Regions from separate parts of the Kitasatospora sp. NPDC057198 genome, predicted to be linked through region 1. Evidence: riboswitches for the same ligand, from Rfam matches in the RefSeq annotation. Region 1 holds a riboswitch; each other region holds the start of a gene.
The links. Region 1 has a riboswitch for thiamine pyrophosphate ahead of ACFUEL_RS01870 (purine-cytosine permease family protein). Riboswitches for the same ligand answer to the same signal wherever they lie in the genome.

Region 1 (11,655 bases):
CGCCGAGCACCGAGACCGGGTCCTCGCCCTCCAGCACCGCGTAGGCCCGCAGCGCGGCCCGCACCCGGCCCATCGCGGCGGCGGCGCCCACCCCCGCGCCCGGCCCGGCCCCCGGGCCGCCGCCGAGCACGCTGCCCACCGTCAGGCCCAGGGTGTCGTCGGGCAGCGCGATCGCGTCGTACCAGTCGCTCCCGGCGGCCCGCTCCAGCGCGGCGGGCACGCAGCGGGCGGCGACCTTCAGCCCGGTGCGGGCGGGCAGGTGGTCGGGCAGCAGCGAGCGGCGCAGCGCCTCGGTGGCGCGCACCGCCCGGTCCGCCTCCAGCTGGCGGTCCAGCAGCGGGGCGGCGAACTCGCAGTAGCGGCGCACCAGCTGCTCGCGGCGCTCGTCGGGGCTGCCGGGCTCGTCGTAGAACCAGGCGGCGGCGCCGAGCGGCCGCCCGTCGACGGCGGTCAGCGGCAGCGCGTAGCAGGCGCCGAGGCCGAGCTGCCCGGCGACCTCGCGGAAGCGCGGGCCGACGGCCGGGTCGGCGGCCAGGTCGGCGATCAGCAGCCGGCCCTCCGGACCGGGGCGGCCGAGCAGCCCGGCGAACGGGCCGTGCTCGACCGGGACGGTCTCCAGCGTGCCGAGCATCGCCCGGTCCAGGCCGAGCCCGACCGGGCGCGCCGGCTGCCGGTCGGGGCCGGGCGGCAGCGTCACCACCAGGCCGCGGCGGGCGCCGAGCAGGGCCGCGCCGGAGTCCAGCAGCGCGTCCAGGGTGCCGGCCAGGCCGTCGGCCCGGGCGAGCAGCTCCAGGTGCTCCTGCAGGCTGGTGAAATCGGACAGCCATCCGGCCAAACGGTCCTGCAGGTCGGCGGCGGGCGCCTCGCCCAGGAACGGCAGCGGTCCGGGCGGCAGCGCGGTGTCCGCGGGCACCGGGGCCGAGGATGCCGTGGCCGTAGGCGCCGTGGACGTCGACGGGTGGACGTCGGTCATGTCGCAACTCCCCACAATCCGGAACGTGTCACGCAAGACCACCGAGACCGACCGAAACGATGTCTTTACTCACTACTCGGCATGTTTCTCCCACTTGTACACAGGCCGATCGGGGCATGTCCAGGAGTGCGGCGGCCGAACGTGCCAGGGATCGTACGTGCGGCCCGCCGGGACGCCACCCGGGGCGGAGCGCGCTCACTCGTACGGTGGAACCGGGGGCCCGGCGGCCGCGTCCATCCGGGCGTATGGGGGATTCTCGTTCCAGCGGCGGGTAGCCGAGACGCACACGCACCGCCCGCCACCCCGACCACGCCGTCCGACCGATCAGACGATCGCACCGACCGTGCCGTGCGCCCCGATGCGAACGCGGAAAGGAACGAGCCGCCATGCGCCCACCCCGCCGAGAGCAGCTGTCCGAGCGCGCCGGCCGGTGGTGGCCGGGCCGCCGCAGCCGCGTGCTGGCGCTGACCGCCGCACTGGGGGCCGCCGGGAGCGGCTGGCCGGTGGTGCCGGGGGCCCGGGCGCTGCGCGGGGCGCCGGGGCCGTGCTCCTGCGGCGACCGCGCCTGCGCGATGCCCGGCGGGCACCCGCACGACCCGCCGCTGGAGGCGGCCACCACCGACCCGCGGATGGTGCGCTGGTGGTGGGAGCGGCGCGCGCCGGGCGCCCCGGTGCTGGTGGCGACCGGGCGGGCGCTGGGCGCGGTGAGCCTGCCCCGCCCGGCCGGGCCGTGGCTGCTGCGGCACCTGGACGAGATCGGCGTCCCGTGCGGCCCGGTGCTCGGCACGCCGGGCCGGTTCGTGCTGCTGACCGCGCCGTACACGCTGGCCGAGCTGGGCGGGCAGCTGGCCGAGCGGCCGTGGGTGCCGGGCGTGCTGCGCTACCACGGGCCGGGCGGCTACCTGGTGCTGCCGCCGTCCCGGACGGGGGCGGGCCCGGTGCACTGGGTGCGCCGGCCGGGGCCGGGGCGGCCGTGGCTGCCGGAGGTCGGGACGCTGCTGGGCGGGCTGATCACGGCCAGCGCGGTCGCGCTGCCGCAGCGCTGAGGCACCGGGACACCGGGGGCACCGGGGGCAGCGGGCGGGTCCCCCGGCCCGGAGCGCGAAAAAGTCCGACCGCTGGCGACGGGGGATGCACCAGCGGTCGGACCTTTCAAACAGTAACAAAGATCCGGCTCCGCGCCAATTTGTCCACGTGGAAAGGGCTTTGACGGAGCCGGAAATACGGCCCGGACCGCCCGGCGGGCGATCGCGGTCAGTTCAGAGTGACCTGACGGCTCACCAGGTTGGCCCGCGCCCGGCGTTCCTCGGCGGTCAGCGGCGCGGGCGCGGCCAGCACCTCGGCCAGCTTCGCGGCGAACTCCACGGCCGGCTTCTCCACCTCGGCGGCGGTCATCTCCACCGGCAGGTCCCACACCGGGACGGTCAGGCCGTGCGCCCGGAACGAGCCCACCAGCTTGGTGCCCTCGCCCAGCGAGCTGTCACCGGCCGCCGACAGCCGGGCCAGCGCGTCCAGCAGCTGCTCCTCGGGCACGGTCATCACCCAGCGCAGGTGGTTCTTGTCCGGGGTGCCGCACCAGTACGCGGAGTCCACCCCGGCCAGCTTCTCGGTCGGGATCGCCGAGGCGTTGGCCCGCTCCAGCGAGGCCGCCACCTCCCCGGTCGCCGACTCGGCGTCCTCCAGCCAGAACTCGAAGCCGGTGTGCACCTCGGGCTCGAACGCGGCCGAGGTGTCCAGCAGTTCCTGCAGCCGGCGGCCGCCCGGGTTGGTCCGGCGGGCCGGCACCGGGGTGCCCGGCTCGGTGGCCAGCGCCAGCTCCAGCGCGTCCGCCAGGTCGCGGCTCAGGTCGCCCGAGGAGGACTGCGTCTGCAGGCCCAGCAGGATCGACCCGTCCGGGCGGCGCAGGGCCGGCCAGGCCAGCGGCAGCACCGTCGCCAGCGTCACCGACGGGACCTCGCCCACGGCCCCGTCCGCCACCCCGGCGGCCAGCACCAGCGGCACCGTGGCCGCCGGGACCAGCTCGCGCAGGGCCACCCAGTCGGCCTCGCCCGGCAGGCCCTCGAACGGGCGGTGCACCAACTCCTGCACCGCGTGGGCCGCCTGACGGCCGTGGCACGCCTTGTACCGGCGGCCCGAACCGCACGGGCACGCCTCGCGCGCCCCGACGACCGGGACCTCGCCCTCGACGGCGGTGGACTGGCTGGGCTGCTTCTTCGCGGCCTTCTTGGCCATGGTGCGGCTCTCCCGGAGACGTCGGACGTTGCACCGGGCAGCCTACTTCGCCCGCGCGGCCCCACCCGGGCCCCGCTCAGGCGCTGCGCCGCCGCCCGCCGCCCGCGACCTGCCCGGACGCCGGGAGCTGCGCCCACACCGTCACCTGACCGGGTGCGTGCCGCACGCCCCAGTCCCGGGCCAGCTTGCCCACGATGCTCAGGCCCCGGCCGCCGTGCGCCGTCACCGACGGACTGGCCGGAACCGGCCGGGTCGCCGCCCCGCCGTCCGTCACCTCGAGGGTCAGCAGGCCGTCGCCGCGCATCTGCCAGCCCACCAGCACCGTGCCGCCCTCGGCCTCCTGGCCGACCGCGGCGTCGTCGTACTCCAGCGGTCTAGCGTGGCGACAGGAATTGCTGAGCAGTTCGGAGAGGATCAACACCGCGTCGTCAATCACCGCTTCCGGTATCGACCGGTCACCGAGATCGCTGCGCAGCCTGCGCCGCGCGGTCGAAACACTGGCCGGCCCGTGCGGAACCGCCATGGCCGATGAGGTCGACCCGGCCTGAACTGGCACAGCTCGCGCCACCATCAACGCCACCCCCGGACCTCCTTCAGCTTCTGCCGAGGGATGGATGCCCGCCGGTAATGCGTCGGAAACGGACGTTCGACGATCCGATGGCGGCATTAACGACATCCGCGGCGACATCCGCGCGGGCCGCGGGCAAAAGGTGAGGGGCGCCTCACGTTCAGCGGCGCCGATCGGCGGGAAACACCGCCCGGAAATACCCCGTTCGGTATTTCTGTCACGCGATTGGGCCCCGGGTGCCACCCGCCGGGCGGCGCGGCCGGGCGCCGTCCGCCGACCGCCACCCGTCGCGGGACCGCGCGCTCGGCGGCCGAGTCGGGCCGGCACCTCGGCGGCCGAGTCGGGCCGGCACTTCGGCGGCCGAGCCGGGCCGGCACCTCAGCGGCCGAGTCGGGCCAGCACCTCAGCCGGGCGGTTGGTGATCAGCGCCTCCACGCCGAGCTCCAGGCAGAGTTCGACGTCCTCCGGCCGGTCCACCGTCCACACGTGCACCCGGTGCCCGGCCCGGCGCAGCGCCGTCACCAGACCGGGGTCGCGCCGCACCAGCTCGATGCCCGGACCGGCGATCGACGCCCCGCCCGGCAGCGACCTGGTCCGGCCCAGCACCGGCAGCCGGCGCTCCCACAGGTACACCCGGGGCAGTGCCGGGGCGGCCCGCCGCACCCGGTGCAGGGCCAGCTCCGAGAAGCTCATCACCCGCACCGCCGACTCCTCCGGCGCGGCCGGCAGCAGCCCGAACCGGCCCAGCACCCGCAGCAGTTCGCCCTCCACCCGGCCCGCGTACCGCACCGGGTGCTTGGTCTCCACCGCCAGCTCCACCCGCCGCCCGGCGTCCGCCACCAGCTCCAGCAGCCGCTCGAAGGTGAGCACCGAGCTGCGCCGCGGCTCCCCGGGGTGCTTCCACGAACCGAAGTCCAGCGCCGAGAGCTGAGCCAGCGTCATCGCCGACACCGTGCCCCGCCCGTCCGAGGTCCGCTCCACCGTGCGGTCGTGCACGCACACCAGCTGCCCGTCGGCGGTGAGCCGGACGTCGCACTCCAGCCCGTCCGCGCCCTCCTCCAGCGCCCGCCGGTACGCCTCCTCGGTGTGCTCCGGGAGCGCCGCCGAGGAACCCCGGTGGGCGATCACCTTGACCGCCGAGCGGTCGACGCGGTCCGTCCGGGCGGCGGGCGAACCGGCCGCGCTGTGCTGGGTGTCCACGCCGACCACGGTACGCGGCGCCCGGTGGCCGCCGGCCCCCGGCACGGTGGCGGGCGGGTGAACAGCCGCTCCGGGCCGCCCGCTCAGGAGCGGGCGGCGTCCTTCGGCCGCTCCAGCGCCGTCACCGCGAGGGTGGCCAGCGCCGCCACCAGGAACGAGAACAGCGAGGCCGAGGACCACGCCCGCGGGGTGAAGTGCACCGCCCGCTGCACGCCCTCCCAGAACCCGGTCCACCAGCCGCCGATCGCGGACGGGGCGAGCAGCTGGTACACCGCGAAGCCCACCGCCCACGGCAGCAGCATCACCCAGCGCGCCGGGGCGTCCTGCCCCAGGTTCCAGCCGCGCCGCCCCGCGCCCAGGAAGTAGTCCGCCGCCAGCACCGCGAACAGCGGCACGAACACCGAGCCGATCAGGCCCAGGAACCCGTAGTACGAGTCGGTGAACTCCTTGATCCGCAGCGCCAGCACCGTCACCAGCACGCCGATCGCCCCGGTCAGCACCCGGCGGTCCACCCGCGGCCACAGGTTGTGGACCGACATCGCCGTCGAGTACACGTTCGCGAACGACTGGTCGGTCTCCCGCAGCACCAGCACCAGCAGGAACGCCCAGCCCGCCGCCACGCCGGTGAACGACTCGAAGATCCGGCTCTCGTCGCCGCCCGACTGCAGCAGCGCGACGATGCCCAGCACGTAGCACCACACCTGGGCCACCGTGTAGCCGGAGAACGTCGCCCAGAACGCCTTCGAGGAGCTGCGCGCGTGCCGGGTGTAGTCCGCGGCCAGCGGCACGAAGGACACCGACACCGCGATCACCGCGTCCGTCGCGCCCAGGAAGCCGTGCCAGTTGCCCGCGCCCGGGTCCGGGACGCCCTGCCGGGCGAACTGCACCGTGAAGTACACCATCGCGACGCCCACCGCGACCGCCACGTACTTGCGCAGCACCGCGATCGCGCCCAGCGGCCAGATCGTCAGCACCGTGGTCAGCGCGCCCGCCAGCAGCACGAACAGCCAGCGCCAGCCCTCGGTGCCGGACACCGTCTGCGCGCCCCAGGCCACCACCGTCAGCTCGTACACGCCCCAGCCGACGCACTGCACGATGTTCAGCACCGTCGGCACGTACGACAGCCGGGTGCCGAACAGGCCGCGCAGCACCGCCATCGCCGGCGCGCCGGTCCGGGCGCCCACCAGGGCCGCCACCGCCAGCATCGCGGTGCCGATCGCGGTGCCCGCGACCACCGCCGTCACGGCGGCCGCGAAGCCCAGCTCGTGGCCCGGCTTCCCGAGCACCGTCGCGGCGCTGGTGAAGCCGATCAGGCTCACCCCGAGGTTGGCCCAGAGCGCGAACAGCGCCCGGAAGTCCAGGGTGCGCGGCGGGGCGGTGTCGAGGGTCAGCGGAGCCTCGGGGCGGGCCCCGGGGGCAAGATCGGAAATCTGGGCAGACGGAACAGCCGTCATGGCCGATACTCCCTACGCCGGCATTATCCGGACAGGTTCCGGCGGTCAGCGCCCCCTCGGCCGTGGTGGCGTCACCGCCATGCCCTACGGTCGAACCGGCGCACTCTCAGCCTGGCTGGTCCAAGCTCCCGCGACGTTCTTCGGTTTACAGGAGCGACAGGCTAGCCCCCGGCGGGGGGAACGCCAAGACCGGGGGCGCTCCGTCCGCATGGCGGGACCGCTGATGTGCATGTCAGAGCGGCCTAAGGCTTCTCATGATTTCTTCAGGGGCCCGCTTACGGTGTCCGAATCCGGTATAGGAAAAACTGTGCCCCGAGGTTGTGGACCGTGACCCCGGCGCCGCGGTTCGCGGCCGAAGGTTCTGTTCAGCGATGGAGGTCGTCCGTGAGCACCGAGCACGCGAGTGGTACCACCCCGCCGGAGAAGGCCCCCGAGCCCGCCGGCACCGAGGCGGTGGCCGCCGGCTCCGGTACGCCCGCCGCGCCCGTCCCGGCCGCCCCGGCCGCCCCGGCCGCCCCGGCCTACCTGGACGCACCGCCGCCGGTGCTGCCCCCGGCCCCGGCCCAGGCCCCGGCCCCTGAGGTGCCCGCGGCGGACCGGACCATCCAGCTCGGCAAGGTGCCCGCCGAGGCCGCGCCCGCCGCGCCCGCCGCCCCGGCTCCGCTGGACGCGCCGCCGCCGTTCCAGAACCCGTACGGCTCGGCCGCCGAGCCGGTCAGCCCGTTCGCCCGCCCGGACCAGGCCGCCGCGCCCGCCCCGGCGCCCGCCCCGGTCGTGACCGAGACCGCGCTGAGCGCCCTGCCCGCGCCCGTCCTCCAGGAGGGCCCGGCCGCCCCCGGCGACCCGGCCGCCCCGCAGCAGCCGCACCACCCGTTCGGCGCCGGCCAGCCGGTCGGCGGCTGGGGCCACCCCTCCGGCGGCGACCTCCCGGGCGGCGGCGGCCCCGGCGGCCCCGGCACCCCCTGGGGCACGCCGCAGGGCGGCCCCGGCGGCCCCGGCAAGCGCAAGCGCGGCTCGCTGGTCGCCCTGGTCGCGGCCGTCGCCCTGGTGGCCGGCCTGGCCGGCGGCGCGATCGGCGCCTCCGTCACCAACAACGACCGGAACGGCGGCAGCAGCGGCGCCAGCCACAGCAGCACCACCGTCACGGTCGGCAACACCCACCAGAACCTCGACCGGGCCCCCGAGTCCGTCGCCGGGATCGCCGCCAAGGCGCTGCCGTCCACCGTCACCATCAAGGCCGAGGGCTCCAGCGAGTCCGGCACCGGCACCGGTTTCGTCTTCGACACCGAGGGCCACATCCTGACCAACAACCACGTGGTCGCCCCCGCCGCCAACGGCGGCAAGCTCACCGTCAAGTTCTCCGACGGCTCCTCCTACAGCGCCTCCGTCGTCGGCCGCGCCCAGGGCTACGACGTCGCCGTCGTCCGCCTCGACGACCCGCCGACCGACAAGCTCGTCCCGCTGCCGCTCGGCGACTCCGACAAGGTCGCCATCGGCGACGCCACCATCGCCATCGGCGCCCCCTACGGCCTGGAGGGCACCGTCACCACCGGCATCGTCTCCGCCAAGGACCGCCCGGTGGCCTCCGGCGACGAGACCGGCGCGCAGGCTTCCTACATGAACGCCCTGCAGACCGACGCCTCGATCAACCCGGGCAACTCCGGCGGCCCGCTGCTCGACGCCTCCGGCTCGGTGATCGGCATCAACTCGGCCATCCAGTCCAACACCAGCGGCACCGGTCGGGCCGGCTCCATCGGCCTCGGCTTCGCCATCCCCATCAACCAGGCCAAGTGGGTCGCCCAGACCCTCATCAAGGACGGCACCCCCGTCTACGCCATCCTCGGCGTCCTGCGCAACGACAACTACAACGGCGACGGCGCCCAGATCTCCACCACCGCCGTCCAGGGCACCCCCGCCGTCACCCCCGGCGGCCCCGCCGACCAGGCCGGCCTCAAGGCCGGCGACGTCATCACCAAGCTCGGCGGCATCGCCATCGACAGCGGCCCGACCCTGGTCAGCGAGATCTGGACGCACAAGCCCGGCGAGAAGGTCGAGGTCGAGTACAAGCGCGACGGCAAGGCCGCCAAGACCACCGTCACCCTCGGCGAACGCAAGGGCGACAACTGACCCCACCCCTCCCACCCCGGAAACGGTGTGCCCCCGGGCCGCTCCGACCCGTTAGGCTGGCCTCCGCCTAGGAGGGTTGCCCGAGCGGCCTAAGGGACCAGTCTTGAAAACTGTCGTGGCTTCGCGCCACCGTGGGTTCAAATCCCACACCCTCCGCGCAGGTGGGTGAAACCGCCAGGTGAGAGCGGGTGTCGACTCCGGTCGGCACCCGCTCTTTCGTCATCTTGTCTCACCTCGTGCACCCCGTATCCCGGCCCGGTCCACCCTGTGTGTGGAACACCGGTGGAACGTTTTCGGGCCCGGCGGCGGGCCTACTCGGCCAGGTCGTCGCCGTTCAGGAAGCGCTCGATCAGGGCGTTGGAGTGGTCCTCGCGGTCGTTGATGACCTTCGCGTAGAACCGAAGCAGGACGGCGATGCTGTGCCCTGCCCGACGCGCCACCTCCGCCTTGTCCACGCCCGCGGTCAGCCACCCCGACACGGCGGTGTGCCGCGCCGAGTACGGGACGTCGGCGAACGGGCTGTCCACCTGCTCGGGGGGCAGGACCAACTTCCGTGCGGCCTTCCACACCTCCGCGGTCTCCTTGGTGAGCACGACGCCGCCCCGCGCCGCCCGGAAGAGCCGACCGTCCGGCGCGACACCGAACTCCGCGATGTGCTCCCCCAGCATCTGCACCAGGACCGGCGGGATGGGAACCGGCCGCGTGGAAAGTTTCTTGGTTGGCCGTCCATCGCTCCAATCGGCTGACGTGCAGAGGCCCGGTCAGGTGCTCTGACCGGGCCTAGCGGTTCTACAGCTGGAGAGTTCTTCCCAGTCGGGAATTACCAGAATTTACTCGTCACTGGAGAGCTCGCGCATGAATGCCTGGGTGTGCTGGCCCCAGTAGCTGCGCAAATCGTCGAACTGGTCAGGGTTGAGGTGCATATTCTCGGCCTTAGCATAAGCCAGGATCAGGACGTCGAGTGCAGTCTCAGTCTTGCGAATGAGCTTGATCATCTCTTCTGCGTCGGTACTGTTGACGCCGCCGTCGGCGACAGCCTTGAGCCTGTCGTAGACATCGCGGATGAACGGGTGCCGGTGGTTGAGACGGACGATCGCCTTGCCGTTGAGATGGTCGATCTCGAACATCTCCTTGCCTGGCCAGTTGCCGTCGACCAGAGTGAAGGGCTTCTCCTTCACCTGCTCGCGGACCTGCTCGGCCTGTTCCTGGTCATCGGCCACTCCGAGGTCCTCGATCAGCTCCTCGATGATCTGCTCGGTGTCCTTCTCGGTGAGGTGCTTGCCTGCCTGCCCCGGGAGCATGGTTTTGTCGGCGCGGGCCGCGGCGGCCGTGGCCTCGGCGTGCTGGTGGGCAGCGGCGCGCTCCTGCGTAGCGACTTCGCCCCAGTGGGCGCGGATCGACTTGCGGGCCTGCTTGACGGGACGCTCCAACCAGGTCCTGAGGTCGTTGCGAAGCTTGTCGACGGGGACCGCACCGCGTTTGACGTTGCGGACCTGGAAGAACTCGTCCAGCTCGGCCGGGAAGGCGACTTCGATGCCGATGTAGCGGTCGACCTTGTCGATTCCGGAGGGGAGCAGTCGAGCCACGATGTCGTAGTTGATCTCCCGGTTGTTGCGAACCATGCTGATCTTGCCGGCGCTGTCGGAGATTTGGAATTCGTTCTTGATATCCCGGCCGTATCGGTCCTTGAGACCGCCCTCACCCTCCCGCCACCGGAACTGGACTGGGGCAATGGTGACGGTGACGTGAATGCTGTGACCGTCGGCGATCTGGATGTCGGCCTCATCGATGAGAACGCCCTGCACGTTCTCCTTGGGGTAGTTCTTGGCGATGCGCGGGTTGTCGAGGAGGAACAGCGGGTCAAGGAGCGTGATCTCAGTGGTGTTGAGCTTGATCCTCAGGCCCTGGTCGAGGAACTTGCGGTAGGTGCGGGCGATGAAGCTGCGCAGTTCAGCGAGCTTCTCGTTGAGACTGGTGGCGTAGTGGCCACCCGAGGTGAGGCGGTCGATCTTGCCGTAGATCACTAGGGTGCCGGAGTCGAGCGGGGCCCCGTCAGGGGTGACCATGGCGTCGGCGTAGGCCGTGGGCCAGGCGTCGACCTCGTGGGCCCGGATGTGGGTCTGTTCGCCGGTCGATACCTCGTCGAGGTCGAGGTAGCAATGGCGGATGGTGCCGTCGCTGACCTGCTTGGTGTAAACCTCGATGCGCCGGCCCAGGCTCAGGCCAGCCAGCTTCATGCCGACGCCGAAGCGGCCGAGGCTGCCCCGCTGTCCGTAGCGGGTGCTGTAGCCCATGGACAGGACGTGGGCGAGAATGTCGGATTTGATGCCGCGGCCGTTGTCGACGATGGCGATTTCGTCGATGCTCGTCTTGTTGGGGCCGAAGGTCGTGATGACCTGAATTTGGCTTGCGCCTGCCTCGATGGAGTTGTCGATGGGCTCGCCGATGGCCGCGGTCAGGTCGAAGCCGGAGTCGCGCATCGACTTAAGCGCGGTGTCGACCTTGATGATGTCGGCTACGGGCTTCTGGCTAGTCGAGGGCTTATCGGGCTCGGGGGGCTGGAAGAGCGGGGTGGTGTTCATCGGGTTCCTTCCGCGGGAGCGGTTCTCGGGGCGGGGATGGTCAGGCGCTGCTCCAGTACGGCCCGAAGGGTTGCCGGACAGAACGGGCATATCACCTGGGAGTAGTTGGGGCGGTCCGGGTGCAGGATGTTGGTCAGGTGGGGGCGCATGGCGTGAAACAGGCTGCATTCGGCGGTAAACGCCTGCTCTGCGGAAGTGTGCACGTCATACGTGAAGTACTCGCCGCGAGACGAAGCGCAGTGCTGAAGAAGTCGGCGCCGTATGCATGTGTCGCTGCGACCGATGTAGTGCGGCGCGCCGCGGCGGTAGAGCACGTAGGCGCCGATGTAGCCCTCCGGGATGAGGGCGCGAACTACCCACGGGGCGAGTCGGAAGGAGCGAGGGCGCATCATGCGGCAGCGACCTCCGAGGCGTATGCCGTCCGGGCCAGTTTCCGTGCTCGGGAGATCTGCTCGCGTACGCGGGGCAGCGAGATACCGCGCCGCGCCGCGAGGGCATCCGGCTCAAGACCAGCGGCCA
Region 2 (4,933 bases), on a different contig from region 1:
TGCTCGGCGTCATGGAGCTGCTGCCAGCCCTCGTTGTCCCACTCCTGAGCGGCCTGCATGTGCCGGGCACGCCGGGCAGCGCGCTCGTGACGCGGTCCCAGAAGGGCAACGTCTCGCGCTTGGCGATGGGAAGCACCCGGTAAGCGGTGACTGCCCGCTCCACCTCCTTCTCGGTGGGCTTGCCGCCGCGTTGCATGCCGGGGAGGGCGGAAGGACGGACCGCCGTCCGGGAAGCGGAAGCTCCCGGGCGGCGCTGCGGCCGCGCGGGTCAGTCGGCCAGCGGGAGGTAGACCCGGTTCCCGCGGGCGGCGAACTCGGCGGACTTCTCGGCCATCCCGGCGAGAGCGGCCCGTTCGGCCTGTTCGGCCTCGCCGCCGTGCTCCTCGCGGATCCGGCGGCTGATCTTCATCGACGACAACTTCAGCCCCCAGCCAGCACATTGGCTTCGTGGGTGGAGGGCTTGAGAGGAGTGCCCGCTTCTCCGGCGCCTACAGGCAGATCCAGCAATAGAGCTTCTCGCCAGCGCTGCGGGCGCGCCTGGCCAGTCGGATCAACTCTTCGGCCAGCGGCTGCATGTCTTCGACGCTGGCTGGGCGAAGCTCCTCCGTCTGCACCCACCTGGCGACGACCGTCGGCACATCCGCGTCGCTCACCTCTGCCAGCGTGTCCCGGACCGAGGCGGCAAGCTCGACCACCCACGGACCCGTGGCCCAGGGGTCGTCCTCGGCCTGCGGGCCGCCCGGTCCAGGCTCCGGGGTGGTCGGCCACACCGGACTCTCTTCCACGAGCCCTGCTTCCCACGGAACCTGACGGATGGCGGCGATCAGCTCCCCAAGCACAAGGTCCGGATCCAGGCGCTTGGCCTCGACCCCGTCGAAGTGGGGACTCCCACCGCCGACGAGCGGGCGGTCGTCCGCACCCTGCAGCACCCGTACGACCGAGGCCGCATCGACTGCGCGAAAGTAGTCGGTCAACACGCCCACGGGTTCCTCCCCCACACGGTCCTTCGTCAGCCGACAGTAGACCAGGCACAACCGACACCAGCATCAACCGGAGCACCGCGCCGGGAAGCCCCCTCCTGCCTCCCGGTGCGGTGCCCTATGAGCCGTGTTGTCAGTCGGCGAGCGGGAGGTAGACCCGGTTGCCGTGGGCGGCGAACTCGGCGGACTTCTCGGCCATGCCGGCGAGCGCGACCCGTTCGGCTTGTTCGGCCTCGCCGCCGTGCTCCTCGCGGATCTGGCGGCTGATCTTCATGGAGCAGAACTTGGGCCCGCACATGGAGCAGAAGTGCGCGGTCTTGGCGGGTTCGGCCGGGAGGGTCTGGTCGTGGAAGGCGCGGGCGGTCTCCGGGTCGAGGGCCAGGTCGAACTGGTCCTCCCAGCGGAACTCGAAGCGGGCGTCGGAGAGGGCGTCGTCCCACGCCTGGGCGCCGGGGTGGCCCTTGGCGAGGTCGGCGGCGTGGGCGGCGATCTTGTAGGTGATGACGCCGGTCTTGACGTCGTCGCGGTCGGGCAGGCCGAGGTGTTCCTTGGGGGTGACGTAGCAGAGCATCGCGGTGCCCCACCAGGCGATCATCGCGGCGCCGATGCCGGAGGTGATGTGGTCGTAGCCGGGCGCGACGTCGGTGGTCAGCGGGCCGAGGGTGTAGAACGGGGCCTCGTCGCAGATCTCCTTCTGCAGGTCCATGTTCTCGCGGATCTTGTGCATCGGGACGTGCCCGGGGCCCTCGATCATCACCTGGACGTCCTTGGCGCGGGCGATCCGGCCGAGTTCGCCGAGGGTGGTGAGTTCGGCGAACTGGGCCTCGTCGTTGGCGTCGGCGATCGAGCCGGGGCGCAGGCCGTCGCCGAGCGAGAAGGTGACGTCGTAGGCGCGCAGCAGGTCGCAGAGTTCCTCGAAGTGCGTGTAGAGGAAGTTCTCCCGGTGGTGCGCCAGGCACCAGGCGGCCATGATGGAGCCGCCGCGCGAGACGATGCCGGTCTTGCGGCGGGCGGTCAGCGGGACGTACCGCAGCAGCACGCCGGCGTGCACGGTCATGTAGTCGACGCCCTGTTCGCACTGCTCGACGACGGTGTCCCGGTAGACCTCCCAGCTGAGTTCCTCGGCGCGGCCGTCGACCTTCTCCAGCGCCTGGTAGAGCGGGACGGTGCCGATCGGGACGGGGGAGTTGCGCAGGATCCACTCGCGGGTGGTGTGGATGTTGCGGCCGGTGGAGAGGTCCATGACGGTGTCGGCGCCCCAGCGGGTGGCCCAGGTCATCTTCTCCACCTCCTCCTCGATCGAGGAGGTGACGGCGGAGTTGCCGATGTTGGCGTTGATCTTCACCAGGAAGTCGGTGCCGATGATGGCGGGTTCGACCTCGGGGTGGTTCACGTTGACGGGGATGACGGCCCGGCCGCGCGCCACCTGCTCGCGGACGAACTCCGGTTCCAGGCCCTCCCGCAGGGCCGTGAACTCCATCTCGGGGGTGATCAGGCCGCGCTTGGCGTAGGCGAGTTGGGTGACGGCGACGCCGTCGCGGGCGCGCAGCGGGCGGCGCGGGCGGCCGGGGAAGACGGCGTCCAGGTTGCGCAGGTCGCCGCCGCGCGGGGCGGTGTGCCGGATGCCGTCGTCCTCGGGGCGGGCCTCGCGGCCCTCGTACTCCTCGACGTCCCCGCGCAGCCGGATCCAGGGGTCGCGCAGCGCGGGCAGTCCGCGCCGGACGTCGGCGGTGTGGGACGGGTCGGTGTACGGCCCGGAGGTGTCGTACAGCGGGACGGTGCTCCCGTCGGTGAGGTGGACCTCGCGGTAGGGGACCCGCAGGTCGGGGGTGCTGCCCTGGCGGTACGCCTTGCGCCAGGCCGGGGTCGGGTACCCGGTGGCGGACGGCTCCTGGGCGGACGGCCCGTGGGCAGAGGTGTGCTCGGTGAATGCGGTCATGCGGACCTTCAACTCCCTACGCCGGCATTACCCGGTCAGGTTCCTGCGGTCGACGCAGCGGTGGTACGCGGGCCGCGTACCGTCAGCGCCCTCTCAGCCCGGTGCTCCGAGCTCCCGTTCCGCGCAGGGGCGTTCGCCGCCTGCGTTCGCCGTTCACCGTAGGGCACCGGGCGCGGCCGGTCCAGCGCGCCTCCCGTGCCGGGCGCTGTTCAGGCCACCGCCGCGCGGGGGAGAATCCCGGGGTGATCGGACTGGTGGGGCGGGTGACGGGGCGGATCGGCGCGGGCCTGGTCGGCGAGGTGATGGTGCACGTCCCGCAGCGGCTGGGCACCGAGGCGTTCCTGGCCTACCGGGCGGTGCCGGGCGAGCCGCTGGAGCCCGGGACGATGGTGGTCGTGGTCGATTACCAGCCACCGCGGACGGTGTACGTCGAGCCGTTCTGAACGCACGTCAGGAGGGTTCCGCAAACCTGCCGCGTCCGTTTCCGGCCAGTGAGGGTTCCCACTCGTCCGTCCCCTTCCTCCCCGGCCGAAACCGGCGGAGAATGCGGCTGCCACCGGCTTCCGCGCCAACGAACTGCACCACCTGCGCAGCCACGGACCGGTGTGCCACGAAGGGGGAGATCGCGATGCTGATCGGCATCGTCGGAGGCGTCCTCGCGGGCGTCGTCCTGGTGATCGTGCTGTTCAAGCTCATGTGGCGGGTCGCCGAGCCGAACGAGGCACTGGTCATCTCGGGTTCCAAGCACGGCGAGGGCCTCGGCTTCCGCGTGGTCACCGGACGGGGCACCTTCGTGCTGCCCGGCGTCCAGGTGGTCCGGCGGCTGTCGCTGGACCTCAACGAGGCCGCGCTGGACGTCGAGTGCGTGACGTCGCAGGGCATTCCGGTGCACGTCAAGGGCGTGGTCATCTTCAAGGTCGGCGACGACCCGGCGTCCATCGCCAACGCCGCCCGCCGCTTCCTGGACCAGCAGAAGATGATGGGCCAGCGGGTGCACAACGTGTTCGCCGGCCACCTGCGCTCCATCGTCGGCGGGCTGACCGTCGAGGACATGATCCGCGACCGCGAGCGGCTCACCGGTGAGACCCGCTCCGCCTCGGGCATCGAGATGGAGAAGCTCGGTCTGATCATCGACTCGCTGCAGATCCAGGAGATCCTGGACCCGACCGGATACATCACCAACCTGGCCGCCCCGCACGCCGCCGCCGTCCAGCGCGACGCCCGGATCGCGGCCGCCGAGGCCGACCGCCGGGCCACCGAGGCCGAGCAGGAGGCGTTCGCCCGCAAGGCCGAGGCGACCCGCAACTCCGGCATCCAGCAGGCCGGTTACCAGGCCGAGATGGACACCGCCGCGGCCCGCGCGATGCAGGCCGGGCCGCTCGCCCAGGCCGCCGCCCGGCAGGAGGTCGTGGTCCAGGAGACCAAGGTCGCCGAACTGGAGGCGCACCGCAAGGAGCAGCAGCTCCAGGCCGACGTCCGCAAGCCCGCCGACGCCCGCGCGTACGAGACCCGCACCAAGGCCGAGGCCGACCGCGACGCCCGGATCTCCGCCGCCGAGGCGCTGTCCCGGGAGACCGAGCTGAAGACCGCCGCCGAGGCCAACCGGGTCAAGGTCGCCGCGGCCGCCGAGGCCGAGGCCACCCGGGCCCGCGGTCTGGCCGCCGCCGAGGCCACCCGGGCCACCGGTGAGGCCCAGGCCGCCGCCGAGGCCGCCAAGGGCATCGCCGAGGCCGAGGCGGCCCGCGCCAAGGGTCTCGCCGAGGCGGAGGCCACCCGGGCCCAGGGCCTGGCCGAGGCGGAGGGCATCAAGGCCCGCGCCGCGGCCCTCGCCGAGAACCAGGAAGCCGTCGTCGCCCAGCAGTTGGCCGAGAACTGGCCCGCCATCGTCCGGGCCGGCGCGGACGCCTTCGGCAACGTCGAGCACATGGTGCTGCTGAACGGCGCCGAGGGCATGTCCGAGATGTTCGCCAAGGCGCTCACCATGGGCGGCACCGGCCTCGGCCTGGCCCGCCAG
Region 3 (11,655 bases), on a different contig from region 1:
ATCGACGAGGGGGCCAGCACCCCGCGCCAGATAGCCCAGGGCTGCAAGGCCGGCACCGACTGCGGGTCCTGCGTGCGCCGCATCCAGGCGCTGCTCGGCGAGCACGGCGCCCGCCCCTGCCCGACCGCCCGGCTGGCCGAACGGCTCGGCCTGGCCGACCCGGCCACCGCTCCCGCACTCGCCCCGAAGGCGGCCTGAGCGCTCCCGGGCGGCCCGGCACCCGGTCCGGCATCCGGCCCGGCCCCGGCTCAGCCGGCTCCCGGGCGGTCCGGTGCCCGGCTCAGCTGCTCTCGGGCTGCTCGATCAGCTGCGCGATGTAGAGCGCCTCGCCGAGCTTGTCCAGCAGTTCCAGCTGGGTGTCCAGGTAGTCGATGTGGTGCTCCTCGTCCGCCAGGATCGACTCGAAGATGTTCGCCGAGGTGATGTCGTTCTTGGCCCGCATCACCACGATCCCGCGCCGCAGCCGGTCGATCGCCTCGACCTCGACCTGCCGGTCGGCCTCGAACATCTCCTTGACCGTCTGGCCGATCCGGACGTGGAACAGCCGCTGGTAGTTCGGCAGCCCGTCCAGGAAGAGGATCCGGTCGGTCAGGATCTCGGCGTGCTTCATCTCGTCGAAGGACTCGTGCCGGGTGTACTTGGCGAGCTTGGTCCAGCCGAAGTTCTCCTGCATCTTCGCGTGCAGGAAGTACTGGTTGATGGCGGTGAGTTCGGCGGTCAGCTGCTCGTTGAGGAACTCGATGACCTCGGGATCGCCCTGCATGGCCTGCCTTCCTGTGCGCATTCCGGTCGGTGTCCGGATGCCCCGCATCGTGGCAGCTGAACGGGTGCACTTCCAGTAAGTTCACGCTCACAGTCACCGCCGCGATCGCCATTTCCTCCCGCTCCGCACCGCGCTGACCTGCGGCGATGCCGGGCGGATTGGGCCGATCGGGGGTATCTCACCCGAACGGGCGCGCGGATTCGCCCCGCGTTTCCCCCACCGCCGCGGCGGATTCCGCCACCGCCCCCGGCGGATTCCGCCGGGGGCGCGCGAAGGGGCGCGCGCGATTCGCCGCCCGCCGTCTGTCACCATGGGGACATGGGTCAGCACGAACCGGAACAGCAGCCGCCGACTGACCCGAGGCTCCCCCCGGGGCAGCGGCCGCAGCGCGGCTGGCCGGTCCTGCACTACGGGCCGGTGCCCCGGTTCAAACCGCAGAGCTGGGACTTCCAGGTGTTCGGGGCCACCGCCGACGCGGAGAAGGCCAGTTGGGACTTCACCGCCTTCCACGCCCTGCCCAAGACCACCGTCCGCGGCGACTTCCACTGCGTCACCAGGTTCTCGATGCTCGGCAACGCGTGGACCGGCGTCGCCGCCCGGACGGTCCTCGACCTCGTCCCGCCCGACCCCGCCGTCACCCACGTGATGGTCTGGGCCGAGTACGGCTACAGCGCCAACCTGCGGCTGGCCGACTTCGCCGACCCGGCCACCGTCTTCGCCACCCACCACGACGGCCGCCCGCTCACCCTCGAACACGGCTTCCCGGTCCGCCTGGTGGTGCCCCACCTGTACGCCTGGAAGGGCCCCAAGTGGGTGCGCGCCGTCGAGTACATGCGGGCCGACCGGCGCGGCTTCTGGGAGGAGCGCGGCTACCACAACCGCGCTGACCCGTGGCGCGAGCAGCGCTACTCCTACCAGGAGCAGCCCGGCGACGGCCCGCTGCGCTGAGTGCGCCGCGCGGCGGGCCCGGCGGGGGTCAGAACAGGCTGACGGTGACCGTCACGGTGCTGCCCCGCTTGGCCGGGGTGTCCGCCGCGGGGGACTGCGCGGACACCTTGCCGATCGGGATCAGGCCGGTGACCTCCGGCACGAACCCGGCGTCCCGGAGCGCCTGCTCGGCGTCCTCCCTGCTCATCCCCCTCACGTCCGGCACCGGGTGCATGCCTTTGGAGACGGTCAGCGCCACCGGCGAGCCCGGCGACAGCTCGCCGCCGGCCGCCGGGGCGGTGGAGATCACCGCGCCCTTCGGCACGGTGTCGCTGAACTCCTCGGTGCTCGCCCCCGGCGTCAGCCGGGCCTCGCCCAGCGCCTTGGCGGCGTCCGCCGCCGGCCGGCCGGTCACGTCCGGCACCGGCACCCGCTCCGGGCCGCGCGAGAGCACCACCTTCACCGCGTCGCTCTTGCGGACCCTGCTGCCCACGCCCGGATCGGTCGAGATCACCTGTCCCGCCCGCACCGACTCGCTGAACTGCTCGCTGTACGAGCCGTGCAGGCCCTCCTTGTCCAGCGTCGCCGCCGCCTGCTCCCGGCTCTGCCCCAGCACGCTCGGCACCGTCGCGTACACCGCGTTGGACAGCGCGTACGTCACGCCGCCCACCAGCAGCAGCAGCGCCACCAGCACTGCCGACCAGACCAGCGGGCGGCGGCCGAACGGCGAACGGCGGGAGGGGCCCGGCAGGCCGCGCGGCGGGTCGTCGTTGACCGCCGGGCGCATCGGCGGCAGCAGCTCCGGCGGGACCTCCAGCACGCTGGTGCGGTCCAGCGCCGGAACCCGCTCGATCACCGCGGTGGCCTCGCCCGGACTGTGCACCGGGGTGGGCCGGGTCGAGGCGGGCGGCTCCGCGTCCAACTGCGCGGCGGGCAGCGAACGGCGGGCCCGCTGCACCGAGGCCAGCAGCTCCACCGCGTCCCACGGCCGGGCCTGCGGGTCGCGGGCGGTCGCGGCCGCCACTATCGCGTCCAGCTCCGGGCCCACCGCGGGGGCGGTGCGGGACGGCGCCGGGACGTCCTCGTGCAGGTGCCGGTACATCACCTGGGCGGCGTTCTCCCCGGTGTGCGGCCGGGCGCCGGTCAGCATCTCGTACAGCAGGATGCCCGCCGCGTAGACGTCCACCCGCTGGTCGGTGGGCTCCTGGCGGATCTGCTCCGGCGCCAGGTAGGCGACGGTGCCCAGCAGTTGGCCGGTCTCGGTGGCCGAGGTGGCGGCGGTGTCGGCACCCGCCAGCACCCGCACCAGGCCGAAGTCGGCGACCTTCACCATGCCGTTGTCGGTGATCAGCACGTTCTCCGGCTTGACGTCCCGGTGCACCAGGCCCGCCCGGTGCGCCGCGCCGAGCGCCGCCAGCACCGGCTCCAGCACGTCCAGCGCGGCCCGCACCGACAGCGCGCCGCGGTCGCGCAGCACGTCGCGCAGGTTGCGGCCGGGGACGTACTCCATCGCCATGAACACGCCCCGCGGGTCGGCGCCCTGGTCCAGCACGTTCACCACGTTCGGGTGGGCGAGCCGCGCCACCGCCTTGGCCTCCCGGATGAAGCGGGCCGTGAAGTCGGCGTCCCCCGCCAGCGAGGGGTGCATCACCTTCAGCGCCACCGTCCGGTCCAGCCGGGTGTCGGTGCCCCGGTAGACGGTCGACATGCCGCCGACCGCGATCCGCTGCTCGACCCGGTACCGGCCGTCGAGGAGCACGCCGTGCAGGGGATCGTCGAGGGTCATGTCCACCCGAGGAGTGTAGGGGTTGGGTGTCCGGAGGGGCCCGTCGGCGGGCCGGACGCCACGGGGTGCCCGGCCGGTGCGGCCGGGCGCCCCGGGGGCGGGGCCTCCCGTACGGTGGCGTGGCGGCCGCTACCGGCTCAGAAGGCGGGCCGCTCGCGGGTGTCGGCCAGGCCGGCGGTGGGCGAGGACGCCTCGGCGTAGTAGCGGCGCGGGATCCGCCCGGCCCGGTGGGCGAGCCGCCCGGCCTCCACCGCCCGGCGCATCGCCTCCGCCATCAGCACCGGCTCCTGGGCGCGGGTCACCGCGGAGGCCAGCATGACGGCGGAGCAGCCCAGTTCCATCGCCAGCGCGACGTCGCTGGCGGTGCCCGCGCCCGCGTCCAGCACCACCGGGACGTTCGCCGACTCCACGATCAGCTGGAAGTTGTGCGGGTTGCGGATGCCCAGCCCGGAGCCGATCGGCGAACCCAGCGGCATGATCGCCGCGCAGCCGACGTCCTCCAGCTTGCGGGCCAGCACCGGGTCGTCGTTGGTGTACGGCAGCACGGTGAAGCCGTCGTCGACCAGCGTCTCGGCGGCGTCCAGCAGCTCGATCGGGTCGGGCAGCAGGGTCCGCTCGTCGGCGATCACCTCCAGCTTCACCCAGTCGGTGCCGAGCGCCTCGCGGGCCAGCCGGGCGGTCAGCACCGCCTCGCCCGCGGTGTAGCAGCCCGCCGTGTTCGGCAGCACCCGGATGCCGTTGCGGGACAGCACCTCCAGGACCGAGCCCTGGGTGGCGGTGTCGACCCGGCGCATCGCCACTGTGGTCAGCTCGGTGCCGGACACCCTGAGCGCCTGCTCCAGCACCTCCAGGCTGGGCGCGCCGCCGGTGCCCATGATCAGGCGGGAGGAGAAGGTGGTGCCGGCGATGACCAGCGCGTCGTCAGCCATGGTTCAGCCTCCCTGGACGGCGGTGAGGATCTCGACCCGGTCGCCCTCGCCGAGCGCGGTGGCGGGCCACGAACTGCGGGGCACCACGGCCTCGTTGACGGCGGCGGCGACGCCGGTGTTGGCGGCCGACACCTCGGCCACCACCACGTCCAGCGTGGTGGCGGCGGGCAGGGTGCGCGGCCGGCCGTTGACGGTCAGGGCGATGGTGTTCATGCGGGGACCTTGGGGGTGAAGCGGTCGGAGGTGAAGCGGCCGGGAGTGAAGTCGGCGGCCAGCGGCGGGAGTTCGCCGTCGGCCAGGTAGTCGGCGAGCAGGTCGGCGGTGACCGGGGTGAGCAGCACGCCGTTGCGGTAGTGCCCGGTCGCGGCGGCCAGGCCGTCCAGCGCGGTCGGGCCGAGCAGCGGCGCGTTGTCCGGCGAGCCCGGACGCAGGCCCGCGCCGGTCTCCACCAGCGGAAGTTCGGTGATGCCGGGCACCAACTCGTGGGCGTCCCTGAGCAGTTCGTAGACGCCGCCGGCGGTGACGGTGGTGTCGTGGCCCAACTCCTCGGTGGTCGCGCCGATCACCAGCTCGCCGTCGGCCCGCGGCACCAGGTACAGGTGCTGCCCGCGCACCACCGCCCGCACGTTCCGGGACAGGAACGGCCCGTACGCGCCGGTGGGCATCCGCAGCCGCAGCACCTGGCCCTTGACCGGGCGGACGGCCGGCAGCACCCCCGCCGGCAGGCCCGGCAGCAGGTGGCTGCGCGAACCGGCGGCCAGCACGGTGCGCCCCGCCGCCACCCGCTCGCCGCTCGACAGCCGCACGCCCGCCGCCCGGCCGTCCTCGACCAGCAGTTCGGCGGCCTCCGCCCGGTGGAACACCACGCCCGCCCGCTCGCAGGCGGCGACCAGCGCGGCGGCCAGCCGGCGGCCGTCCACCTGGTGGTCGTCGGCGACGTGCAGGCCGCCGCGCACGCCCGGCGCCAGCATCGGCTCCAGGCGGCGGCACTCGCGGCCGGTCAGCCACTGCGAGGCCAGCCCCAACCGGCCGTGGAAGGCGTGCAGTTCGCGCAGCTCGGCGCGGTCGTCGGAGTCCAGCGCGACGGCCAGCGTGCCGGTGGCCCGGTAGCCGGTGTCCAGGCCGGTCAGTTCGGTCAGCTCGGCGGCGAAGGCGGCGTAGCGCTCGTTCGACGCCATCCCCAGCCGCAGCAACGGCTCCTCGCCGTACTGCAGTTCGGTGACGGGGGCGAGCATGCCCGCGGCGACCTGCGCCGCGCCGCCGCCCGGGTGCGGGTCGGCCACCGCGACCGACAGGCCGCGCTGCGCGGTGCGCCAGGCGACACCGAGCCCGATGATGCCCCCGCCGACCACCAGGACGTCCAGCGCACGGGAATGTGCCACAGCGGTTGGATCTCCCTTCGCCGGCATGACCCGGATCAGGTTCGGACGGTCGCGGGCCGCCGCAGCCCGCCTCTCAGCCCGGTGCACCGGGCTCCCGTGTGACGTAGTACCCCCACCTTAACGCTGCCCCGTCCGGCCCCGGAGGCACCTGGGTAGGGTGGACGCCGTGGCTGAGCTGAAGGCAACGGACCGGGTCGTCGTGGTCGGCGCGGGCATGGCGGGCGCCCAGGCCGCCCTCGGACTGCGGCAGGGCGGCTGGCGGGGCCCGCTCGCCCTGGTCGGCGAGGAACTCCACCTGCCCTACGACCGCCCCCCGCTCTCCAAGGACGTGCTGCTCGGCAAGGCCGACGCCACCGCCTTCGAGATCGACTGGCATGAGCTGGGCGTCGACCTGCTCACCGGCCGCCGCGCCACCGGCCTGGAACCCGGCCTGCTGCACACCGACCGCGGCGGACTGCCCTACGACGCCCTGGTGATCGCCACCGGCGCCGCGCCCCGCACCCTCCCCGGCCTGCCCGGCGCCCGCACCCTGCGCACCGTCGACGACGCCCACGCGCTGCGCGCCGCGCTCACCCCCGGCCGCCGGATCGTCCTGGTCGGCGCGGGCTGGATCGGCGCCGAGACCGCCACCGTCGCCCGGCAGCTCGGCTGCCAGGTCACCGTGGTGGAGGCCGCCGCCGCCCCGCTGGCCGGCGCGCTGCCCGCCGAACTCGGCGCCCTGATGGCCGACTGGTACGCCGCCGCCGGCGTCGACCTACGCTGCGGCGCCGCCGTGGCCGGCGCCGCCGACGGCGGGGTGCTGCTCGCCGACGGCACCCACCTGCCCGCCGACGAGGTCGTGGTCGGCGTCGGCGCCCGCCCCGCCACCGACTGGCTGCTCGGCGGCCCGCTCGCCCCCGACCCCGACGGCACGCTCCCGGTCGACGACCGGCTGCGCACCGCCCTGCCCGGCGTCCTCGCGGCCGGCGACTGCGCCTCCTACCCCTCCGCCCGCTCCGGCACCCGGCTCGCCGTCCAGCACTGGGACCACGCCCTGCACTCCGGCGCCGCCGCCGCGGCCTCCCTGCTCGGCACCCTGGACGCCCCCTACGACCCCGTCCCGTACTTCTGGTCCGAGCAGTTCGGCCGCATGGTCCAGTACGCCGGACGGCACGCCGGGGCCGACCACCTGCTGTGGCGCGGCTCCCCGTCCGACCCGCACTGGACGGTGCTGTGGCTGCGCGACGGCGCGCTGGTCGCCCTGCTCGCCGTCGACCGGCCGCGCGACCTCGCCCAGGGCCGCCGCCTGATCGAACGCGGCGGCGCACTGGACCCGGCCCGCGCCGCCGACCCCGCCGTCCAGTTGAAGGCCGCCGCCCGGTAGCGCCTAGGCTGGTGCCGTGAGCGAGATTGATCCCAAGATTGACGCCCTGGTCCCCGCCTGGCTGTACCTGCCCGACATCGCGGAGCGGTGGGGCGTGGTGATCACCGAGGTCCGCGCCATGGTGAAGAACCGCACCCTGCTGGCCGTCCGCCGCGGCCCCAACAACTCCCTCCAGGTCCCCGCCGACTTCATCGAGGACGACGGCCCGGTCAAGCACCTGGTCGGCACCCTCACCGTGCTGCGCGACTGCGGCTTCTCCGACGAGGAGATCCTCGAGTGGATGTTCACCGAGGACGACTCGCTGCCCGGCAGCCCGATCCAGGCCCTGCGCGAGAACCGCGGCACCGAGGTCAAGCGCCGCGCCCAGGCCATGGCCCTGTGACGGCCGCCCCCACCGCCCGGCAGCGCCTGGCCGACGCCCGGCTCTACCTCTGCACCGACGCCCGCCGCGCCCAGGGCGACCTGCCCGAGTTCCTGGACGCGGTGCTCGCGGGCGGCGTCGACATCGTCCAGCTGCGCGACAAGGCGCTGGAGGCCAAGCAGGAGCTGGAGCACCTGGAGGTCTTCGCCGACGCGGCCCGCCGCCACGGCAGGCTGCTCGCCGTCAACGACCGCGCCGACGTCGCGTACGGCGCCCGCCCCGACGTGCTGCACCTCGGCCAGGACGACCTGCCGGTCGCCGTCGCCCGGCGCATCCTCGGCGAGGACGTGCTGATCGGCCGCTCCTGCCACGCCGAGGACGAGGTCGACACCGCGATGACCGAACCCGGCGTCGACTACTTCTGCACCGGCCCGGTCTGGCCCACCCCCACCAAGCCCGGCCGCCACGCCCCCGGCCTCGACCTGGTCCGCCACGCCGCCGCGCGGCGCCCCGAGCGCCCCTGGTTCGCCATCGGCGGCATCGACCAGGACAACCTCCAGCAGGTCCTCGACGCGGGCGCCACCCGGATCGTCGTGGTCCGCGCCCTCACCGCCGCCGAGGACCCGGGCGCGGCCGCCGCCGCCCTGGCCGCCCGCCTGCACTAGGCCCCCGCCCCGGGGGCGCCCGCCCGTCCCGCGCCCCACCAGGGGCGCGGGGAACCGCCCGTGGCGGAAGGGTCGCGGGGAGAGCCCCGGTGCCGGCGAGGAGCCCCGCCCTCCCGGCCGGAACCGTACGCGTGCCGTTCGCACTCCGTGCAGGCATGGAGTCCGTCCTCACGCCCGCCCGTCGCGCCCGCCGGGTCGCGCTGCTCGTCCCCGCGCTGCTCGCGGCCGCCGCCGTCGCCTTCCTCGCCCAGCGCCCGCTGGGCCGCCACCACGCCGGGTGGCACGGCTGGGTCGGCACCGTCAACGGCATCGTCTTCCTGGCGGCCGCCGCCCTGCCGGTGGCCGCCTTCGCGGTGTGGGCGCTGGCCCGCCGCCGCCGGGCGGCCGGCGTGGAGCCGGGCTGGGCGCGGCGCTCGGCGCTGGCCGAGGTCGGCGCGCTCTACGGGACGGTGCCCTGGGTGTGGATGATCCTGCTGCCGGGCGTCGACCCGGGCGGCCCGCGCCGCCGGGTCAACCTGGTGCCGCTGCACGACATCGCCGAGATCGTCGGCGCCGGGCCGCCCGCCACCGCGGCGGCCCAGATCGTCGGCAACACGCTGGTGTTCGCGGCGCTGGGCTTCCTGCTTCCGGTCCGCTCCGCGGCGTTCGCCTCGGTGTGGCGGATGCTGGCGCTCGGCGCGGCCTGCTCGGTGCTGGTGGAGGCCGCCCAGTACGTGCTGCGGCTGGACCGGGTCTCCTCGGTCGACGACGTGCTGCTGAACGCGGGCGGGGCGGCCCTCGCGGCCCTGGCCTCGCGCCGCTGGTGGCGCCGCCCGGCGGCCTGAGGCCCCTGTCAGTACTTGCGGACCGTCGCCGCGTCGGCCAGCGCCCGGAGCACCTCGCGGGTCGGGCCGTCGGCGACCGGGGCCGCGTCCAGGGCGGCCAGCGCCTCGGCGAGCAGTGCGTCGATCCGGGCCTCGACCAGCTCCGGGGCGCCGCTGAGGGTGATCAGGTCGCGCAGTTCGGCGATCCCGTCGGCGTCCAGGCCGGGTGCGCCGAGCCGGGCGTCCAGGTGGGCGGCGTCGGCCGGGCCCAGGCCGCGCATGGCGTGCGCGACCAGCAGGGTGCGCTTGCCCTCGCGCAGGTCGTCGCCGGCCGGCTTGCCGGTGACCGCCGGGTCGCCGAAGACGCCCAGCAGGTCGTCCCGGAGCTGGAACGCCTCGCCCAGCGGCAGGCCGAAGCCGCCCAGCGCGTCGACCAGGCCGGGAGAGGCCCCGGCCAGCAGCGCGCCGACCTGGAGCGGGCGCTCGATGGTGTACTTCGCGGACTTGTAGTGCAGGACTGTCCGGGCCCGGTCGACCGCCCCGTCGTCGGTGGAGTCGCCCGCGACCGGCTCCAGCACGTCCAGGTACTGGCCGAGCATGACCTCGGTGCGCATCAGGTCGAAGGCGGGCTTGGCGGCCGAGACGGCGGCCGACGGCAGCCCCGAGCGCTGGAACAGCTCGTCGCACCAGATCAGCAGCAGGTCGCCCAGCAGCACCGCCGCGGACGCCCCGTACTGCTCGCGGTCGCCGCGCCAGCCGCCCGCCCGGTGCAGGTTCTCGAAGCGGCGGTGCACGGCGGGCAGGCCCCGGCGGGTGTCGCTGCGGTCCATCAGGTCGTCGTGCACCAGGGCGCTGGCCTGCAGCAGCTCCAGCGCGGCCGCCGCGCGCTCGATCCCGGGCTCGTCCGCGGCGCCGCCGGCCGCCCGCCACCCCCAGTAGCAGAACGCCGGGCGCAGCCGCTTGCCGCCGTCGAGCAGGAAGTCGCGCAGCGCGTCGGCGACCGGGCCGAGCTGGTCGGAGATCCCGGAGAGCAGGGCCGTCCGCTCGACCATGAACGTGCCGAGGGTGCGGTTCACGCGGTCGCGCACGTCCTCCGCGTCGACGGGGTTGCGGGGAAGGCGGGTGGAGGAGGGCACCTGAGACTCCGGATCGTGGGGCTGACAGTCAGATTAACGCTCCGGTCGGGGTGACCCGTTCCACCGGCCGTCCGGCGGCCCTGAACCGTTCGGCCGAAAATCTCAAGTGGCGTCTCAGCGAGTGGACGGCGTTTGTCCGCGCCGAGCCGCCGACGGATAACCTTCCTGCATGGCACTCGGGATTCCCACCACCAGAAACGACCGCGCACAGACCGTGCGCGACCTGCTGGCGGCCGGCGACCGCTCCTTCTCCTTCGAGTTCATGCCCCCGCGCAACGAGGACGCCGAGCGCAAGCTGTGGGACGCGATCCGCCGCGTCGAGTGCCTGGAGCCCAACTTCGTCTGCATGACCTACGGCGCGGGCGGCTCCTCGCGCGGCCGCACCGTCGACCTGGTCGGCCGGATCGCCACCGAGACCACCCTCACCCCCGTCGCCCACCTCACCGCCGTCGACCACTCGGTCGCCGAACTGCGCAACATCATCGGCCAGTACGCCGACCAGAACGTGCGCAACGTCCTCGCGGTCCGCGGCGACCCGCCCGGCGACCCGATGGGCAGCTGGGTGCGCCACCCCGAGGGCGTCACCTACGCCGCCGAACTCGTCGAACTCATCAAGGGCATCGGCGACTTCTGCGTCGGCGTCGCGGCCTTCCCGCAGATGCACCCGCGCTCGGACAACTGGGACGACGACATCCGGCACTTCGTCGCCAAGTGCCGGGCCGGCGCCGACTACGCGATCACCCAGATGTTCTTCGAGGTCGAGGACTACCTGCGGCTGCGCGACCGGGTCGCCGCGGCCGGCTGCGAGACGCCGATCATCCCGGAGATCATGCCGGTCACCAACAGCCGCCAACTGGTGCGCTTCCCGCAGCTGTCCGGCTCGGACTTCCCCGACGACTTCCGCCGCAAGCTCGAGGCCGTCATCGACGACCCGGCCGCCGTCCGCGCCGCCGGCCTGGAACACGCGACCGCCATGGCCGAACGCCTCCTCGCCGAGGGCGCCCCGGGCCTGCACTTCATCACACTGAACCACTCCACCTCGACCCTGGAGATCTACCAGAACCTCGGCCTGCACACCCGCTGACTCCGCTGCGCGGGGCTTGGGGGCGGGTGGGTAGGTCGCTGCGCGGGGCTTGGGGGAGGCGGGAAGACCGCTGCGCGGGGCCTGGGGGTGGGCGGGATGAATACTCGCTGCGCCTGGCTATCTCCTGCTGCGCGGGGTCCGGGGCGGGTGGGGTGGAGGGCCTGGCGCGCCCGCGCCCCCCGCTGCGCGGAGCTTGGGGGCGGGTGGGGTGGATGCCTGGGCGGTGTTGTGCGGGGGCGGGGGTGTCCGGGATGAGGTGGTGTTCGTCCTGAGGCTGTACAGTCGCCCGCAACCGCGCGGTGATGGTGGCGTCTGGAGGTTGCGGGGATGGGCATCGGATACCTGCTCCTCTATGGCGCGCTGGCCCTGGTCGCGCTCTGGCTGACCGCCGAACTGCTGCTGCAGAACCGCGCCCCGCTGCACTGGCGGGCGCTCGCGCTGCTGGGTTTCCTGGGC

Region 2: another riboswitch for thiamine pyrophosphate. It lies ahead of thiC (phosphomethylpyrimidine synthase ThiC); the one in region 1 lies ahead of ACFUEL_RS01870 (purine-cytosine permease family protein).
Region 3: another riboswitch for thiamine pyrophosphate. It lies ahead of thiO (glycine oxidase ThiO); the one in region 1 lies ahead of ACFUEL_RS01870 (purine-cytosine permease family protein).

The regions. Positions count from the first base shown of each region.
Region 1 covers NZ_JBHUWH010000007.1:35,220-46,874, forward strand. The annotation lists gene ACFUEL_RS01845 (PP2C family protein-serine/threonine phosphatase) at 1-913, opposite strand, end outside; gene ACFUEL_RS01850 (bifunctional DNA primase/polymerase) at 1,360-2,019, shown strand; gene ACFUEL_RS01855 (DUF5926 family protein) at 2,228-3,205, opposite strand; gene ACFUEL_RS01860 (ATP-binding protein) at 3,282-3,776, opposite strand; gene ACFUEL_RS01865 (glycerophosphodiester phosphodiesterase) at 4,152-4,973, opposite strand; gene ACFUEL_RS01870 (purine-cytosine permease family protein) at 5,057-6,427, opposite strand; TPP riboswitch at 6,418-6,569, opposite strand; gene ACFUEL_RS01875 (S1C family serine protease) at 6,812-8,554, shown strand; tRNA gene ACFUEL_RS01880 (tRNA-Ser) at 8,625-8,710, shown strand; gene ACFUEL_RS01885 (hypothetical protein) at 8,866-9,228, opposite strand; gene ACFUEL_RS01890 (ATP-binding protein) at 9,385-11,136, opposite strand; gene ACFUEL_RS01895 (hypothetical protein) at 11,525-11,655, opposite strand, start outside.
Region 2 covers NZ_JBHUWH010000002.1:57,590-62,522, forward strand. The annotation lists gene ACFUEL_RS00565 (hypothetical protein) at 269-409, opposite strand; gene ACFUEL_RS00570 (hypothetical protein) at 489-977, opposite strand; gene thiC (phosphomethylpyrimidine synthase ThiC) at 1,114-2,919, opposite strand; TPP riboswitch at 2,916-3,047, opposite strand; gene ACFUEL_RS00580 (hypothetical protein) at 3,162-3,362, shown strand; gene ACFUEL_RS00585 (flotillin family protein) at 3,548-4,933, shown strand, end outside.
Region 3 covers NZ_JBHUWH010000040.1:5,718-17,372, forward strand. The annotation lists gene ACFUEL_RS07400 (bacterioferritin-associated ferredoxin) at 1-198, shown strand, start outside; gene bfr (bacterioferritin) at 281-763, opposite strand; gene ACFUEL_RS07410 (sulfite oxidase-like oxidoreductase) at 1,082-1,711, shown strand; gene pknB (Stk1 family PASTA domain-containing Ser/Thr kinase) at 1,740-3,476, opposite strand; gene ACFUEL_RS07420 (thiazole synthase) at 3,614-4,405, opposite strand; gene thiS (sulfur carrier protein ThiS) at 4,409-4,618, opposite strand; gene thiO (glycine oxidase ThiO) at 4,615-5,814, opposite strand; TPP riboswitch at 5,783-5,895, opposite strand; gene ACFUEL_RS07435 (NAD(P)/FAD-dependent oxidoreductase) at 5,945-7,150, shown strand; gene ACFUEL_RS07440 (Rv2175c family DNA-binding protein) at 7,167-7,532, shown strand; gene thiE (thiamine phosphate synthase) at 7,529-8,176, shown strand; gene ACFUEL_RS07450 (VanZ family protein) at 8,332-9,000, shown strand; gene ACFUEL_RS07455 (polyprenyl synthetase family protein) at 9,009-10,115, opposite strand; gene metF (methylenetetrahydrofolate reductase [NAD(P)H]) at 10,285-11,199, shown strand; gene ACFUEL_RS07465 (hypothetical protein) at 11,527-11,655, shown strand, end outside.